DNA from 2 places in the Streptomyces sp. GL_141 genome. Region 2 is predicted to be linked to the other one. Evidence: riboswitches for the same ligand, from Rfam matches in the RefSeq annotation. Region 2 holds a riboswitch; the other holds the start of a gene.
The links. A riboswitch is a leader RNA that binds a small molecule or an ion and turns the genes downstream of it on or off. The one in region 2 is predicted to bind guanidine.

Region 1 (7,471 bases), 2.8 Mb from region 2:
AACTGGAAGGCCGCGCCGGCCACCATCACCGCGCCGAAGATCGCCGCCCCGGCGGTGATCATCACGGGCACCATCAGCACCTTCCCGACCGTCCAGTGCAGCTGGTCCAGCTCCGAGACGGCCCACCCCAGCACCGCGATCCCCTGCGCGATCCGCCCCAGCCGGCGCAGCGCGAAGCGGTCGGCCGCCACCTGGGCGAGCACCGGGACCGGGCGGACCAGCATGGTGTCGAGGGAGCCGTCGCGGATCCGCGAGCCGATCCGGTCGGTGTTGCCGAGCAGCAGGTCGGCCAGGCCCAGGGAGGCCGAGCAGGACCCGTACAGCAGGGCGATCTCGGGGAGCGTGAAGCCGCCCAGCTCGTCCACGTGCGAGAACATGATCATGATCGCGACGAAGTCCAGGAGCGTGATGGCCGCGTTGCCGAAGGTGGAGAGGAAGAAGGACGTGCGGTACGTCATCGTCGACCGGATCCACATCGCGGCGATCAGCCCGTAGCCGCGCAGCCCCTCCAGGACGCGGCTGCGCCGCGGGACGAGGAGCCCGGGCCCGGCCGCCGCCACGTCGGGCGGCGCGGGCCTCCCGACGCCGCCCTCCACCAGCCGCTCAGCCACCCTGGACCACCACCTTGCGGGTCGCGGCCGCCTGCACCAGCCGGCCCAGCCCGAGCAACACCACGGCCCACGCGGCCTGGAAGCCGAGCGCCCCCGCCGTACGCGCGGCTCCCGCGCCCCCGCCGAGCAGGACGTCCACCGGCACCTGGAGCATCGCCGCCCAGGGCAGGACGCGGACGAACTCCCCGAAGCCGCCCGGGAACACGGTCAGCGGCAGCAGCATCCCGGAGAAGAAGATGGAGACGACCGTGGCCATCATGTTGATCCCGGCCCCGTCCATCAGCCAGAAGGCCGCCAGCCCCAGCAGGTAGCGCAGCGCGAAGCTCACCACCAGCCCGAGCACCACGGAGACCAGGAACAGCAGCCAGCGCAGCGGAGCGGTGGGCAGCGCCAAGTGGAAGGCGAGCCCGCCGATGACCAGCGGTACTACGCCGCGGCCCAGGAGTTGAAACCCCGCCCGGCCCAGATCACCCGCGAGCCACCACGCCTGGAGATCGGCCGGACGGTACAGGTCGACGGCGATGTCACCCGTACGGACGCGTTCTTGGAACTCCTCCTGGAAGCCGCCGCCGATCAGCGCCCCGGCGGCGAGCAGCGCCTGGCTGACCCACATGAACGTGAGGGCCTCGGACTGGTCGTAGCCGCCGAGTCCGGGCCGCTCGTCCCAGAGCGCGATGTAGGTGTAGGCCAGGATGAAACCGAACACGGTGTTGGTGAACACCCCGGCCGCGGTGGCCGTCCCGTAGGTGGCGTACCTGCGAAAGCCCCCGGCCGCGACCGCCCCGTAGAGCCCGGCTCGTCCCGCTACCGGCTGGCGCACCTCATCCCCTCCGTTTCCCAGGTCGTTGCTGCGTCGTTCCTACGTCGGCCAAAGCGCGCGAGCTTAGTGCGGAGGGGCGATCCACGCGAACGAATTACGCCCGTCCGGAGCGGAACCGGCGGCCATCGGGTAGACAGCATGAGGTACAGATGTGGATATTTCGTACGGCGCCGAGGAGTCCCGGAGATGAGCGACCCGTCACCACCGCCCGGCTGGACGCCTCGCGATCCCGACACCCCCGACGGGCAGCAGGCTCCGGGCGCCGACGCGCCCCCGCCTTCCGGATCAGACGCGAAGGGCGCGAAGAAGGCGGAGAGACGGCGGGCGAAGGCGGCGAAGAAGGCCAAGCGCAAGCGCACCGGCTGGCGCCGACTCCTCCCGACCTGGCGCATGGTCCTGGGCGCGTTCCTGCTCTTCGCCCTGCTCGTCTGCGGCGCCCTCGTGGCCGGCTACCTGCTGGTCCACATCCCGCCCGCCAACGCGGCCGCCACGGCGCAGTCCAACGTCTACCTCTACACCGACGGCACCCAGCTCGCCCGCGACGGCGAGGTCAACCGCGTCAACGTGCCGCTCTCCCAGATCCCCCTGACCGTCCAGGAGGCCGTACTGGCCGCCGAGGACCGCGACTTCCACTCCGAACGGGCCGTGGACCCCGCGGCGATGCTGCGCGCCGCCTGGAACACCGCGACCGGCAAGGGCACCCAGTCCGGATCGACCATCACCCAGCAGTACGTCAAGAACTACTACCTGGGCCAGGAACAGACGATCAAGCGGAAGGTGAAGGAGTTCTTCATCGCGATCAAACTCGGTCGTGAGAAGTCGAAGAACTACATCCTCGAGGGGTACCTGAACACCAGCTACTTCGGCCGCAACGCCTACGGCATCCAGGCCGCCGCCCAGGCCTACTACGGCAAGGACGTCGGCAAACTTGACCCCGCCGAGGGCGCTTACCTCGCCACCCTCCTCAACTCCCCCAGCGCCTTCGACGTGGTCGCCCACCCCCAGGGCCGCGGCCGCGCCCTCGCCCGCTGGAACTACGTGCTCGACGGCATGGTCAAGAAGGGCTGGATGACGCCCGCCGAACGCGCGGCCACCCAGTTCCCCGAGCCCGGCAAGGTCCGCCCGGCCGCCGGCCTCTCCGGACAGCGCGGCTACCTCGTCGAGGCCATCAAGGACTACATCACCGAGAACAAGATCCTCGACGACAAGACCCTCGCCGAGGGCGGCTACCGCATCACCACGACCATCGACAAGGCCCGCCAGACCGCCATGGTCGACTCCGTCAACGACAAGATGGTCAGCAAGCTCGAACCCGACAAGCGCAAGGCGGACCGCGTCGTACGCACCGGAGCCGTCTCCATCGACCCGGCCACCGGCAAGGTCGTCGCCCTGTACGGCGGCATCGACTACACCAAGCAGTACGTCAACAACGCCACCCGGCACGACTACCAAGTGGCCTCCACCTTCAAGCCGTTCGTCTTCGCCTCCGCCGTGCAGAACGACTCCCGCACCCAGGACGGCCGCACGATCACCCCGTACACGATCTACAACGGCGACAACAAGCGGCGCGTCGTCGGCACCCGCATCCCCTACGCACCGGAGAACGAGGGGCAGGTCAGCTACGGCAACATCACCGTCAACACCGCCACCGACCTCTCCGTCAACACCGTCTTCGCCCAGATGGTCGTCGACGTCGGCACCGACAAGGTCAAGCAGACCGCCATCGCCCTCGGCATCCCCGAGAACACCCCGAACTTCGACCCGGGACCGGCCATGGCACTGGGCACCATGCAGGCCAGCGTCCTGGACATGACCCAGGCCTACGCGACCCTCGCCGCCCACGGACGCCACACCCCGCACACCTTCGTCGAAAAGATCACCAAGGCCGGGGACACCGTCCCGCTCCCGCCGCGCGACCCGGCCCAGGCCGTCAGCCGCGAAGCCGCCGACACCACCACGTCCATGCTGGTCAGCGTCGTGGACAACGGCACCGGCACGGCCGCCCTGGCCGCCGGCCACCCGGCCGCGGGCAAGACGGGGACCGGCGAACTGGACCGCTCGGCCTGGTTCGCGGCGTACACCCCGAACCTGGTCACGGTCGTCTCGATGATGGGCCAGGACCCGGACACCGGCGCCCTGGAATCCCTTTACGGGGCCCTGGGCGAGGCCCGCATCGGGGGCGGCGGCTACCCGGCCCGGATCTGGGCCCAGTACACGAAGACGGCCCTGGCGGACACCGACCCCGTCGACTTCGACCTGGAGCTCATGCCCGGCGCGAACCGGCCCCCGCAGCCCCTGCCCGTGGACCCGGACCCGAGCCGGTCCCCGGAGGAAACCCCGGGCGACCGCCCCTCGAACCGGCCGGGCCGCCCGACGCGGACCCCGTCGACGGGCGGACAGACCAACGGGGGACAGACGAACGGCGGACAGACGAACGGGGGCCAGACCGACGGGGGGCAGACCACCGGGGGCCAGAACACCGGCGGTCAGACCACGGGCGGCCAGCCGGACGGCGGCCAGAACACCGGGGGCCAGACCGACGGCGGCACCACGACCGGCACCACGACGGGCACACAGGGCGGCACCACCGAGGGCCTGCGCCCACCGGCGGACCTACTGGAGTAACCAGGACCCGGTCGTCAGTCAGTGACCGGAGGTCGCCTTCAGCCCCACGACGGCGGCCAGCAGCAGACAGATGAAGAAGATCCGGGCGGCGGTGACGGGCTCACCCATGGCGACCATCCCGACCACCGCCGCACCGGCCGCGCCGATGCCGACCCACACGCCGTACGCCGTACCGATCGGCAGGGTCTTGACCGCGATCGACAGCAGCACCATGCTCGCCACGATGCCGGCGCCCGTGAACACGCTCGGCCAGAACCGGGTGAATCCCTCGGTGAACTTCATGCCGATCGACCAAGCGACTTCGATCAGACCGGCGACGATGAGCAGAACCCAGGCCATGACAGGCACCTCCGGGACGAGAGCGGAACGGGGTGCGTCGTCTTGTCCTGCAGCCACTGGCCACTGGCCACTGGCAACCCGGTACGGCGCGTCTCGTCGGGGGTTCCCCACCACCGTAGCAAAACCGAACGAAAAGGGCCGGTGACGATGGTCACCGGCCCTTTTCCAGCTCTGCGCGCGGGCTACAGATACAGCCCCGTGGAGTCTTCCGACCCCTCCAGCCGCTCGGCGGCCACGGCGTGCAGGTCCCGCTCCCGCATCAGCAGGTACGTCGCCCCGCGGACCTCGACCTCGGCCCGCTCCTCGGGGTCGTACAGGACCCGGTCCCCCGGCTCGACCGTCCGTACGTTCTGCCCGACCGCGACCACTTCGGCCCAGGCCAGCCGCTTGCCCACGGCGGCCGTCGCCGGGATCAGGATGCCGCCGCCAGAGCGGCGCTCACCCTCCGGCGAATCGGATTTCACGAGCACGCGGTCGTGCAGCATGCGGATGGGCAGCTTGTCGTGGGTGGTGGTGTTCTCGCTCACGGAGCGAACCTACCCGCCCACACCCGCCCCGCACCCCGCAGGGTCATCAGCGCTTGCGCCGCGCCGACATCACCAGCAGGCCCACGACGCCGACCGCGAGCAGTGCGACCGGCACGATCCGCTCGACGCGCGGGGCGCCATCGTCGTGGCGCAGCGCATCACCGGCGTCGGTGACGAGGCGGTTCACCGTCGCCACGGCGCGACCGACGACGTGGTCGATGTTGCCGACCACCTTCGCCTTGGCGTCCCCGACGATCGTCTTGGGGTGCATCCGCACCCCGATCTCGTCGAGCGCCTCAGCGAGCTGCTCGCGGCGACGGACGATGTCCGCCTCGATCTGTGCGGGGGTCCTGGCTTCCGGCACCGCGCTGCCTCCGTCGTCGTGGTCGGTCCCTTGGCGGGCGTAGCCCACCATGAACAGTCTGTCAGCAGCTTAGTCTCGACACCGTACCGATCCCCTCTTGAGGAGACTGTTGAGAATGAGCGAGCGACTTGAGCCGGGCGACATCGCCCCCGCCTTCACCCTGCCCGACGCGGACGGCAACGAGATCTCGCTCGCCGACCACAAGGGCCGCAAGGTGATCGTGTACTTCTACCCGACCGCCCTGACCCCGGGCTGCACCAAGCAGGCCTGCGACTTCACGGACAACCTGGCCGTCCTGGCCACGGCCGGCTACGACGTCATCGGCGTCTCCCCGGACAAGCCGGAGAAGCTGGCGAAGTTCCGCGAGCAGGAGCACCTGAAGGTCACCCTGGTCAGCGACCCCTCGAAGGAGGTCCTGACGGCGTACGGGGCGTTCGGCGAGAAGAAGCTGTACGGCAAGACCGTCACCGGGGTCATCCGCTCCACGGTGATCGTCGACGAGGAGGGCAAGGTCGAACGCGCCCTCTACAACGTCAAGGCCACGGGCCACGTAGCCAAAATCATCAAGGACCTGGGCATCTGATCCCCGCCCCTCCTTCCGGAACGGCCCGCACCCGACAAACGGTGCGGGCTGTTCCGTTTATCGGACGAAATCAGCCGCAACCGTCCGACTATCGGTCCGTTACTCCATGCGAGGGCCGCACGTGCGGCCGAGAAATGGAGGGGCCGATGCCCATCAGTCAGTACACGAAGGAACGCCTCACAGAGGCGGCGGAGGAGTCGCGGACGCTGTCCGAGGCTCTGGGGAAGCTCGGGGTGGACCCGAAGGGTGGGTCGCGGAGGTACCTGCTCGACCGCATGCGGAAGTTGGGTGTGGACGTCTCACACTTCGAGCGCGAGGGGGTGAAGTGGACGAGGGAGATCCTGAGCGAAGTTGTCGCATCCTCGACGACGATGTGCGAGGTGCTGCGCCGACTCGGTCTCGACGTTGTCGGCGGCCACCACACTCACATCAGCCGCAAGGTCAAGAGGTTCGGGATAGACACCTCTCACTTCGCACCCCCGCCGAGCACGGTAGGCACGCGAGATATCCGTCGCCGTCGTTCCGCCGAGGAAATCCTGCGCGACGACCGGTCTCCGATCGCCACTCGGGTCGACCCCACCAGGCTCAGGCGCGCACTCCTGGAGACCGGACGGGAGGAGCGCTGCGCTCTATGCGGGCTAGAGGCGGTCTGGCAAGGTGCGCCGCTACCCCTGGAGGTCGACCACATTGACGGAGAGTGGCGCAACAACCAAGCAACCAACCTGCGGCTCCTGTGCCCCAACTGCCACTCAACGACGGACACGTACCGCGGGCGCGGCAAGGGGCGGCGATGAGCAGCAGTGATCGTGCGGCGTACGTGCGGCGCGGGAAGCCGGACGAGAATGCCCTGCGTGAAGCCGTCGCGCAATCACACTCTCTAGCGGAGACCTTGCGCCGTCTGGGCAGGCCCCTGTCAGGCAGTCAGCATGCCGCGCTCAAGCGATGGATCGAGGAAGCCTCCCTCCCGACCGCCCACTTCACGGGGCAGGCACATCAGCGCGGCAAGAGAGGAACCACCGCACGGCCCGCCGACGATGTACTCGTTCGACACGAGGGTGAGCGCCGGACCACGACCAAGACTCTGCGCCGCGCATTGCGCGAGATCGGCGTTCCGGACGTGTGCGCCGGCTGCGGGACGACTCCGGAGTGGCTAGGCCTCCCCATGACGCTGGAGATCGACCACATCAATGGCGATTGGAGCGACGACCGCCGCGAGAACCTGCGACTGCTATGCCCCAACTGCCATGCAATTACGACCACCTGGTGTCGGGGAGGCCGCAGCAAGCCCCTTCATTGATCTTGTCCGACCGGTCGCAGCCGCCTGCCGCTATCATGGCAAGCGGCTAGCGGCGGTGGCGCAACGGCGACGCAGCAGACTTAGGATCTGTGGCCCGTGAAACGGCTTGAGGGTTCGAATCCCTTCCGCCGCACCATTACGGCCTGTGAATCGAAGGATTGATTCACAGGCCGTTCGCATGAGTGGCGTCAGCCCAACAGCTCCCGCACCACCGGAACCAGGGCTCGGAAGGCCTGGCCTCGGTGGGAGATGGCGTTTTTTTCGGACGGCGTGAGTTCCGCGCAGGTGCGGGTCTCGCCCAGGGG
Region 2 (7,471 bases):
TGGTGTACGCGTATCCGACCGCGCCCAGGGGCTGTTGCCCCTCGCACCCCGGGTCGGGGGTGAGCAGCGAGTGGTTCGCCACCTTGCACTCGTAGAGCCGTACCGTGCCGGGCGCGGGGTCCCGCAGCAGCTTCCAGACTCCCTCGTGGGTGAATCCCGCGGGCAGGGGGCGCGAGGAGGCCAGGTGACCGGCGTAGGGGCGGTGGCCGCGGACCAGTGGTACGTACGGGGTGGTGTGGCCGGCGGCTCCCGCCCAGGTGCGCAGGTACCCCTCGGCTCCCCGCATGAGCTCGTCGACCACGTCCTGACCGCCGGTGACCCGGATGTCCTCGATCCAGTCCGGTACGAGGCCGTAGTGGGTGCCGCCGCCGTCGGTGTTGACGTCCCAGACGCGCGAGCCGGTGACCTGGCGGTCGAGGACCGAGCCGCCGTCGGGGCTGCGGAAGGGGTAGCGGACGGGGTTCCCGGCCGCCGCCCGGGGACCGGGGAGCCAGGCGAAGCCGTTCATGTCGGTGCCGATCCCGTACCCGGCGCCGTACTTGGACCGCAGGGAGGCGTGCCGGCGCGCCTCGGCGGCGAAGGCGGGCGCCTCGTACATGTGGCCCGTGATGAAGCCGCCCAGGCGGTAGACCCGTTCGGTCCAGCTGTCGTCCATCCAGCCGTGGGTGGAGAGCACGCCGGAGTAGCGTTCGGCTTCGAGCACGCGCAGCGCCTGGTTGGCCGCCTTGACGCTCATGTGGTCGATTTCCAGCATCATGTTGCGCTTGGTCATCCCGAGCACCGCGTACTCGCCCAGGGCGGTCAGGCCCCGGCGGTTGCACTGCGCCGCCTGCAAGGAGGCGCCGTAGTCGGGCAGTTCGACACCCTCCGGCAGTGCGCTCCGGATCCTGGCCTCCGCCTCCTCGCGGGAGGTGGCGGTGTTCTCGGCCGTCACGGCGGCGCCCGTCCCCTCATGGCCCTCGGCGGCCAGCCCGAAGCCGATCGGGTTGTCGTGTGCGGCGCCGGGGCAGGGCTCCGTGCTCCAGAAGGTGCCCGTCGACAGGAACTGGCCGGCGTTGATGGCCATGCCCTGGGTGCCCGAGTCGAACCGGACTCCGCACAGGGCATTGTCGAACTTGTGGCACAGGAACATGCTGCGCACGCCCAGCCGGTGGAGTTCGTCGAGGCCACGGTCGATGTCGGCCATGGTGCAGCGGGCACCGTCCAGCACCTGCTTGCAGCCGAACGGTTCGGAGGTCTCCACCCCGAGGACGACGGCGAGCTTGCCCTCCTCGATGACCTTGCGGGCCTGGCCCGGCTCGGTGACGACCCGGAACCAGCCCTTGCCGGGGCCGCCGTACATGGCGTCGACGTGGTCCTGGAGCTCGTACGTCTTCTGGATCTGGAGCCTGATCGCGGTCATCTCGTCGCAGCCGCGGTCCTTGAAGAAGTACAGCGAGCAGATGACGCCGTTGGTGACCATGTCGTTCACCAGGATCCGCTGGCCGCCCCGCCAGGCCCGCTCCACCCAGGCGTAGTACGTCTGCTGGTGGGTGGAGGAGTCGTGGGCCGGCCAGTCGCGGAACGTCGGCCAGCCGGTGGGGTCGTGCCGGCCGTCACCGCCCTTGGTGATCATGTCGAAGAGGGCGAGGACGCCGTTCGGGTAGTGCTCCGGGCAGTCCCCGAGCGCGTCCGCCGCCCCGGCCGTGGAGAAGACCTTTCCGCAGACCAGCCGTCCTCCGAAGCCCTCGTTGGACATCAGGTGGACGTGCCCGTCCACGTATCCGCGGACCCGGCCCTGGGCGTCGGTCCCGGTGAACGGCTCCCCCGTGACGTTGACCTGCGAGTCCGGGGCCGGGCGCGCCACCGGCTCCCACCACTGCGGGCCCGCCGACGCGCCGGCGGCCGAGGGGCCGAGCAGCAGGGTGACCAGTGCGAGGACCAGGCCGGTTAACAGGTACCGGCTTCGCCCGAGGGCTCTCCTTCGCCCGAGGGCTCTTCGTCGGTTCATCCCCATCCCTTTCTCCTTTTCTCTTTCACGATGCGTTTCACGACATGACGTGGGTGCGGACCAGGGCCAGGTAGTCGGCCGCCAGCCGGTGGCAGTCGCCGGGCCACCGCGCGGAGACGTAGTTGCCGTCCTTGACGGTGAAGCCGCGTCCGGGCCGGGCGGCGGTGTCGCGGACGGGCAGCGGCGGGCCGGCGAGGAAGTGGGCCGGATCGGCAAGGGCCGCGGTGACCTCCTGCTGAACGGTGGTGCGGTACGTGCGGTAGTAGCGGCCCAGCCAGAGCCGGGTGAGGTTCCAACCGGTCAGCTCCAGCAGGGACGTCAGGGCCGTCGTCCGCCGGCCGTGGAGGACCGAGCGCCCGGTGGCGGGATCCTTGGCGCGGGCGGCGAGCAGCACGCCGTGGCAGACGGCCCCCACCGGCAGCCCCTGGGTGAAGGTCCGGGCGAACAGGTACTGGGCGGTGGCGTCCTCCAGCAGCGTGCGCATGCCCGCGGCGTGGCCGCCGGGGACGAACAGGCCCGTGATGTCGGCCGGGTCCACCTCCCTGTACGAGGAGGGGGCGAGGAAATGGGGGTCCTCGGTGAGGTACCGGTAGGCGGCGAGCTCGGCGCGGCGGGTCATCAGCCAGGGAGACAGCCAGGAGAAGCCGAGGTCCGTGAGCCGGGGATCGGCGTACGCGGCCTTCCCGTCCGGGGTCGCGAACCGCACATCGAAGCCGGCGTCCCGCAGCGCGGCCCAGGGCACGGCCGCCTCGGTGGGGTCGTAGTCGCCCGCGGGGAGCAGGAAGAGAATCACGGCGTACTCCTCTGAGCGGTGGTGACCGGGACGGCGGCGGGGCAGAACGTCCCCGGCGCTGCGGAGGCCCTGAGTCCCCCGCTGCCCGCAGGCCGACCTTAGGAGCGGCCCGCGGCCCCGTCATTGACTCCGGCGGCCAACCCGTTGACTCTCCGGACCCGCCCGGGCGGTCGTCCCCCGGGGCGGTGGGGTGGGGTGCGGTGTTGACGGGGGCGGCGCGCCCGCATTGACTGACCGATGTGTCAGTCATCGAGCCGCCCTCCGTCACCGCGTGCTACGCCCTCGCCGTCCTGAGCGCCACGGTGGAGGGCGCCCGCGGGCCGGCTTCCTGGGCCCTGCCCACGGACCGGCTGGAGTTCGGCGAGATGCGCGCCCTGTGGGACGAAGTGCTCGGCGCCGTGGGCGCGGGCCCGCACACCGGGCTCCTCGTCGGTGACCGCATCAGGCCCGAGGGCCTGCACATCCTGGGCCACCTCGTCCTCACCTGCGCCAGCCTCGCGGACGCCGCGCAGGCGGCCGAGCGCTACCACCCGCTGGTGAGCCAGGCCGGCACGGTGACCCTGCACCGCCACGACGGCGTCGGCCGGGTCTGCTACCGGCCGACCGTCGCCCCCGCGGCCATGCACCCCCAGCAGGTGGAGGCGGTCGTCAGCAGCATGGTGCGGGCGGGCCGCTGGATCGCCGGCGACGACTGGGCACCCCTGGCCGTGTCGTTCGCCCACCCCCGCAGGGGCGCGGCGCAGCCGTACGCCGACGTCCTCGGCTGTCCCGTCGCCTTCGACGCCCCGGAGACGGCGATCACGGTCGCCGACGCGGACCTCGACCGGCGCCGCCCCCTCTACGACCCGGCGCTCAACGCCCTGCACCGCTCCTACGCCGACCGGCTGCTGGACCGGCTGTCCGCCGCCGGGACCGTCGCCGAGCGCGTACGGCAGTGGCTGGAGGACGCCGCGCTGGCGGACGCCGGCCCCGAGGGCCCCGCCGGGGAGCTCAGCCTCAGCGTCCGGACCCTGCGCAGGGCCCTGCACGCGGAGGGCACGTCGTGGCGCGCGCTCCTCGACACGGCCCGCCACGGCCGGGCCGGGCGGCTGCTGGAGACCACGGACCTGCCGCTGGACCGGATCGCGCCGCTCGTCGGCCTGAGCGGCGCGACGGCCCTGGTCCGTGCCTTCACCCGGTGGGAGGGCATGCCGCCGGGGGCGTACCGGAGCAGGCACCGGCCCGCGTCCGCGGATCGCGACGGGGCCGGGCGCGGGTGAGGAGGGTCACCGCGGGTGACGCCCCGGACGGCCGTCCCCGTTGCTAGATTGTCCGGCGGCCGACCCAAGGCCCCGGACGAGATGCGCCGTACCCGGTTACGCACGACGACGCGCGAGGTGCCGCACGAGCGGCGCCTTCCGCTGTCCGCGCCCGGGCAGCGTCCTCGTCGAGCAAGATGGGCCGAACGCCATGACCGTGCCACTCACCCGCAGCCTGTACCGGACGACCGCGCACGCCTCCGGGGGCCGTACCGGGTCCGTCCGCACCGACGACGGGCGCCTGGACGTCCGCCTCGCCCCGCCGCGCAAGAAGGTCCCGGGCACCACCAACCCCGAGCAGCTCTTCGCGGCCGGTTTCGCCGCCTGCTTCACCTCCGCGCTCGCGGAGGTCGCCGCCGAGTTCGGGGCGGACGCCTCCGCCGCGAACGTGGCGTGCGAAGTACAGCTCGGCACGACGGACACGCCGGCGGGCTACGGCCTCGCGGTGGCCCTCACCGTCAGCCTGCCCGGGTGGCGGGCCGCGGACCTGCAGCCGCTGCTGCACCGGGCGGACGCGGTCTGCCCCTACGCGCAGGCCGTGCGCGGCAACATCCCGCTGACGCTCCTGGCGGTGGACGACCCCGCCACCGGCGACGGAGCCTGAGCCCGGCGCGACGCGGCGCGGGAGGACGCCTGCGGCTGCCGGCCGGGCACCGCGCGGGCGGATACGGTGACGGCATGAGCGGATCCCGGCGCCTCGTGCGCACCTGGGAGGTCTTCCCCGGCTCGGGTTACTCGACCGCCTGGGTCGACCTCGGTCAGGGCGCCCTGGCCGCGCGCGGGCGCGCCGTCGGTCTGGACCCCGAGCCGTACTGGCTGGCGTACGCGCTCGAAACGTCCGACGGCTACGTGACCTCGCGCCTCCACCTGACGGTCGAGACGGCGGCGTCGACCCGCGAGCTGGACCTGCGGAACGACTCCGGACGCTGGACCGTGGACGGCGCGTACCGCCCCGATCTCGACGGCGCGTTCGACTGCGACCTGGGCCTCTGCCCGCTGACCAACACCATGCCCGTGCTCCGCCACGGCCTGCACCAGCGGCCCGGAACCGGACCGCACCACTTCCTCATGGCCTGGGTCTCGGTCCCGGACCTCGCCGTCAGTGCGGACCGGCAGACGTACACGCATCTCGCGCGCGCCGAGCACGGCGCGCGCGTCCGCTACGCGTCCGACGGCTTCCGCGCGGACATCGTCTTCGACGAGGACGGTCTGGTCCTGGACTACCCCTCCCTGGCCGCCTCGCTCACAGCATGACGTGCTTGGCCTGGGTGTAGTCCAGGAGGCCGGACAGGGAGAGGTCGCTGCCGTAGCCGGAGTGTTTGACTCCGCCGTGGGGCATCTCGGAGACGGTGGTGCCGTGGGTGTTCACCCAGACGATGCCGGTGTGCAGGGCGCGGGTGGCACGCATCGCGCGGTCGTGGTCGGTGGTCCACACGCTCGCGGCCAGGCCGAAGCGCACTCCGTTGGCGAGGTGCAGGGCCTCTGCCTCGTCCGCGAAGGACTGGACGGTCACGACGGGTCCGAAGATCTCCTCCTGCACGATCTCGTCGTCCTGGCGGACGCCCGCGACCACGGTCGGCTCGTGGAAGAAGCCGGGGCGCGGGAGCCTGCTGCCGCCGGCGACGATCCCGGCGTGGGGTGCGAGACGGTCCAGGAGGCCCTGTACGGCGGCCAGTTGGACGGAGCTGTTGAGGGGGCCGAAGTCTGCGCCGGCGCGAAGCCCGGCCGTGTGGGCGGCGAAGGCCGCGAGGAACGCGTCGTGGATCCGGCGGTGGACCAGGAGCCGGGTGGGTGCGGTGCAGTCCTGGCCGGCGTTGTAGAAGGCGACCGCGGCGAGCGCTGCGGCGGTGGCCTCCACGTCCACGTCCTCGTGGACGATGGCGGGTGCGTTGCCGCCGAGTTCCAGGTGGACCCGTTTGAGGCCGGCCGCGGCGGCCGCCGCGATCTCCTGTCCGGCGCGGACGCTGCCGGTGACGGCGATCAGGGCGACCGCCGGATGGGCGGTGAGGGCGCGGCCGGTGTCGCGGTCCCCGCAGACGACGTTGAGCACGCCCGGCGGCAGGTGATCCGCGGCGATCCGGGCCAAGAGTACGGACGAGGTCGGGGTGGTGTCGGCGGGCTTGAGCACAGTGGTGTTGCCGGCGGCGATGGCCGGAGCGATCTTCCATGCGGCCATCATCAGCGGGTAGTTCCAGGGGGTGATCTGGGCGCAGACCCCGACCGCTTCGCGGCGCAGCAGGGAGGTGCGGCCCTCGGTGTACTCGGCCGCGGCGGCGCCCGGGAGGTTCCGGGCGGCTCCGGCGAAGTAGCGGACGGCGTCGACGATCGCGGGCAGCTCCTCGTCCCTGAACTGCGCGGCGGGCTTTCCGGTGTCCCCGGTCTCGGCGGCCGTGAAGGCCTCCGCGTGCGCCTCGATGGCGTCGGCGATGCCGAGGAGGGCGCGCTGGCGGACTGCCGGGGTGGTGGTGGACCAGTGCCCGTACGCGGCCGCCGCCGCGAAGCAGGCCGCGTCCGTGTCGGCGGGGCCCGAGCGCGGGGCGTGACGGTGCACGCGCCCGGTGGCGGGGTCGGTGAGGGGCATGGTCGCGCCGGAGGCGGCGGGCCGGTCCGCTCCCCCGATGTGGTTGTGCAGGGGCCCGGGGTGGCCCTGCGAGGGCGCGGTCTGGTCGTGCGCGGGCCCGGTCTGGTCGTGCGGCGCGGTGGGGTCGTGCGGCGCGATGAAGTCGTGCGGAGCGTCAGCCACGGCGCAGGGCCTCCTCGGCGGCGGCGCGTCCGGTGCGGACGGCGCCTTCCATGTATCCGGCCACCCACTGGTCGGACCCGCAGACGTAGAAGGGGGGTTCGTGGGTGCCGTGCCGGGGGCCGACGGCCATGACGTCACCGGGGGTCCACTGGGTGACGTACCCCTGGGTCCACGGGTCGGTGCCCCACATCCGGATGAACGTGGCGAGCGGCCGGTACGCCTCGTCTCCGTAGAGGCGCGCGATGTCGGCCAGCAGTTCGGCGGTGCGCAGGGGGCCGGGCGTGCCGAGGAGGACGCCGTAGCGTTCGGGCGGGACGAGGGCGGAGAGGATGCCTTCGCTCTGGGGCCAGGTGCTGCCGAGGACTCCCTCACTTTCGGAGAGGCCGCTGAGGCCCTGGTCGCGCCAGAAGGGTCTGGCGTACGCGGCGGTGAACTTGGCGGCGAGGGCGTGGCGTTGGCGGTGCAGGGAGGCGAGCCGTTCAGCGCAGACCCCGGTGACGGCGACCGCGCGGAGCGGTCCGGCCGGAAGCGCGCTGACCACGGCGGCGGCGGTGAGGGTTTCGCCGCCTGCCAGGCGTACGGAGCTGCGGCCGGGCCGCCGTACGGCGACCGCCTCGACGGGTGAGCCCGTACGGATCCGGCCGCCG

Region 1: another riboswitch for guanidine. It lies ahead of AC3IX6_RS24125 (DMT family transporter); the one in region 2 lies ahead of AC3IX6_RS36435 (Ohr family peroxiredoxin).

What each region holds. Positions count from the first base shown of each region.
Region 1 covers NZ_CM174402.1:5,432,333-5,439,803, reverse strand. Annotated here, with positions in the region: gene AC3IX6_RS24140 (ABC transporter permease) at 1-611, opposite strand, end outside; gene AC3IX6_RS24135 (ABC transporter permease) at 604-1,431, opposite strand; gene AC3IX6_RS24130 (transglycosylase domain-containing protein) at 1,618-4,056, shown strand; gene AC3IX6_RS24125 (DMT family transporter) at 4,075-4,395, opposite strand; guanidine-III (ykkC-III) riboswitch at 4,427-4,520, opposite strand; gene AC3IX6_RS24120 (GroES family chaperonin) at 4,578-4,922, opposite strand; gene AC3IX6_RS24115 (DUF3618 domain-containing protein) at 4,969-5,286, opposite strand; gene bcp (thioredoxin-dependent thiol peroxidase) at 5,402-5,869, shown strand; gene AC3IX6_RS24105 (HNH endonuclease signature motif containing protein) at 6,016-6,663, shown strand; gene AC3IX6_RS24100 (HNH endonuclease signature motif containing protein) at 6,660-7,166, shown strand; tRNA gene AC3IX6_RS24095 (tRNA-Leu) at 7,216-7,302, shown strand; gene rdgB (RdgB/HAM1 family non-canonical purine NTP pyrophosphatase) at 7,355-7,471, opposite strand, start outside.
Region 2 covers NZ_CM174402.1:8,193,650-8,201,120, reverse strand. Annotated here, with positions in the region: gene AC3IX6_RS36450 (discoidin domain-containing protein) at 1-1,990, opposite strand, end outside; gene AC3IX6_RS36445 (type 1 glutamine amidotransferase domain-containing protein) at 2,028-2,783, opposite strand; gene AC3IX6_RS36440 (AraC family transcriptional regulator) at 3,023-4,042, shown strand; guanidine-III (ykkC-III) riboswitch at 4,095-4,157, shown strand; gene AC3IX6_RS36435 (Ohr family peroxiredoxin) at 4,233-4,685, shown strand; gene AC3IX6_RS36430 (putative glycolipid-binding domain-containing protein) at 4,760-5,335, shown strand; gene AC3IX6_RS36425 (aldehyde dehydrogenase family protein) at 5,325-6,662, opposite strand; gene AC3IX6_RS36420 (flavin monoamine oxidase family protein) at 6,817-7,471, opposite strand, start outside.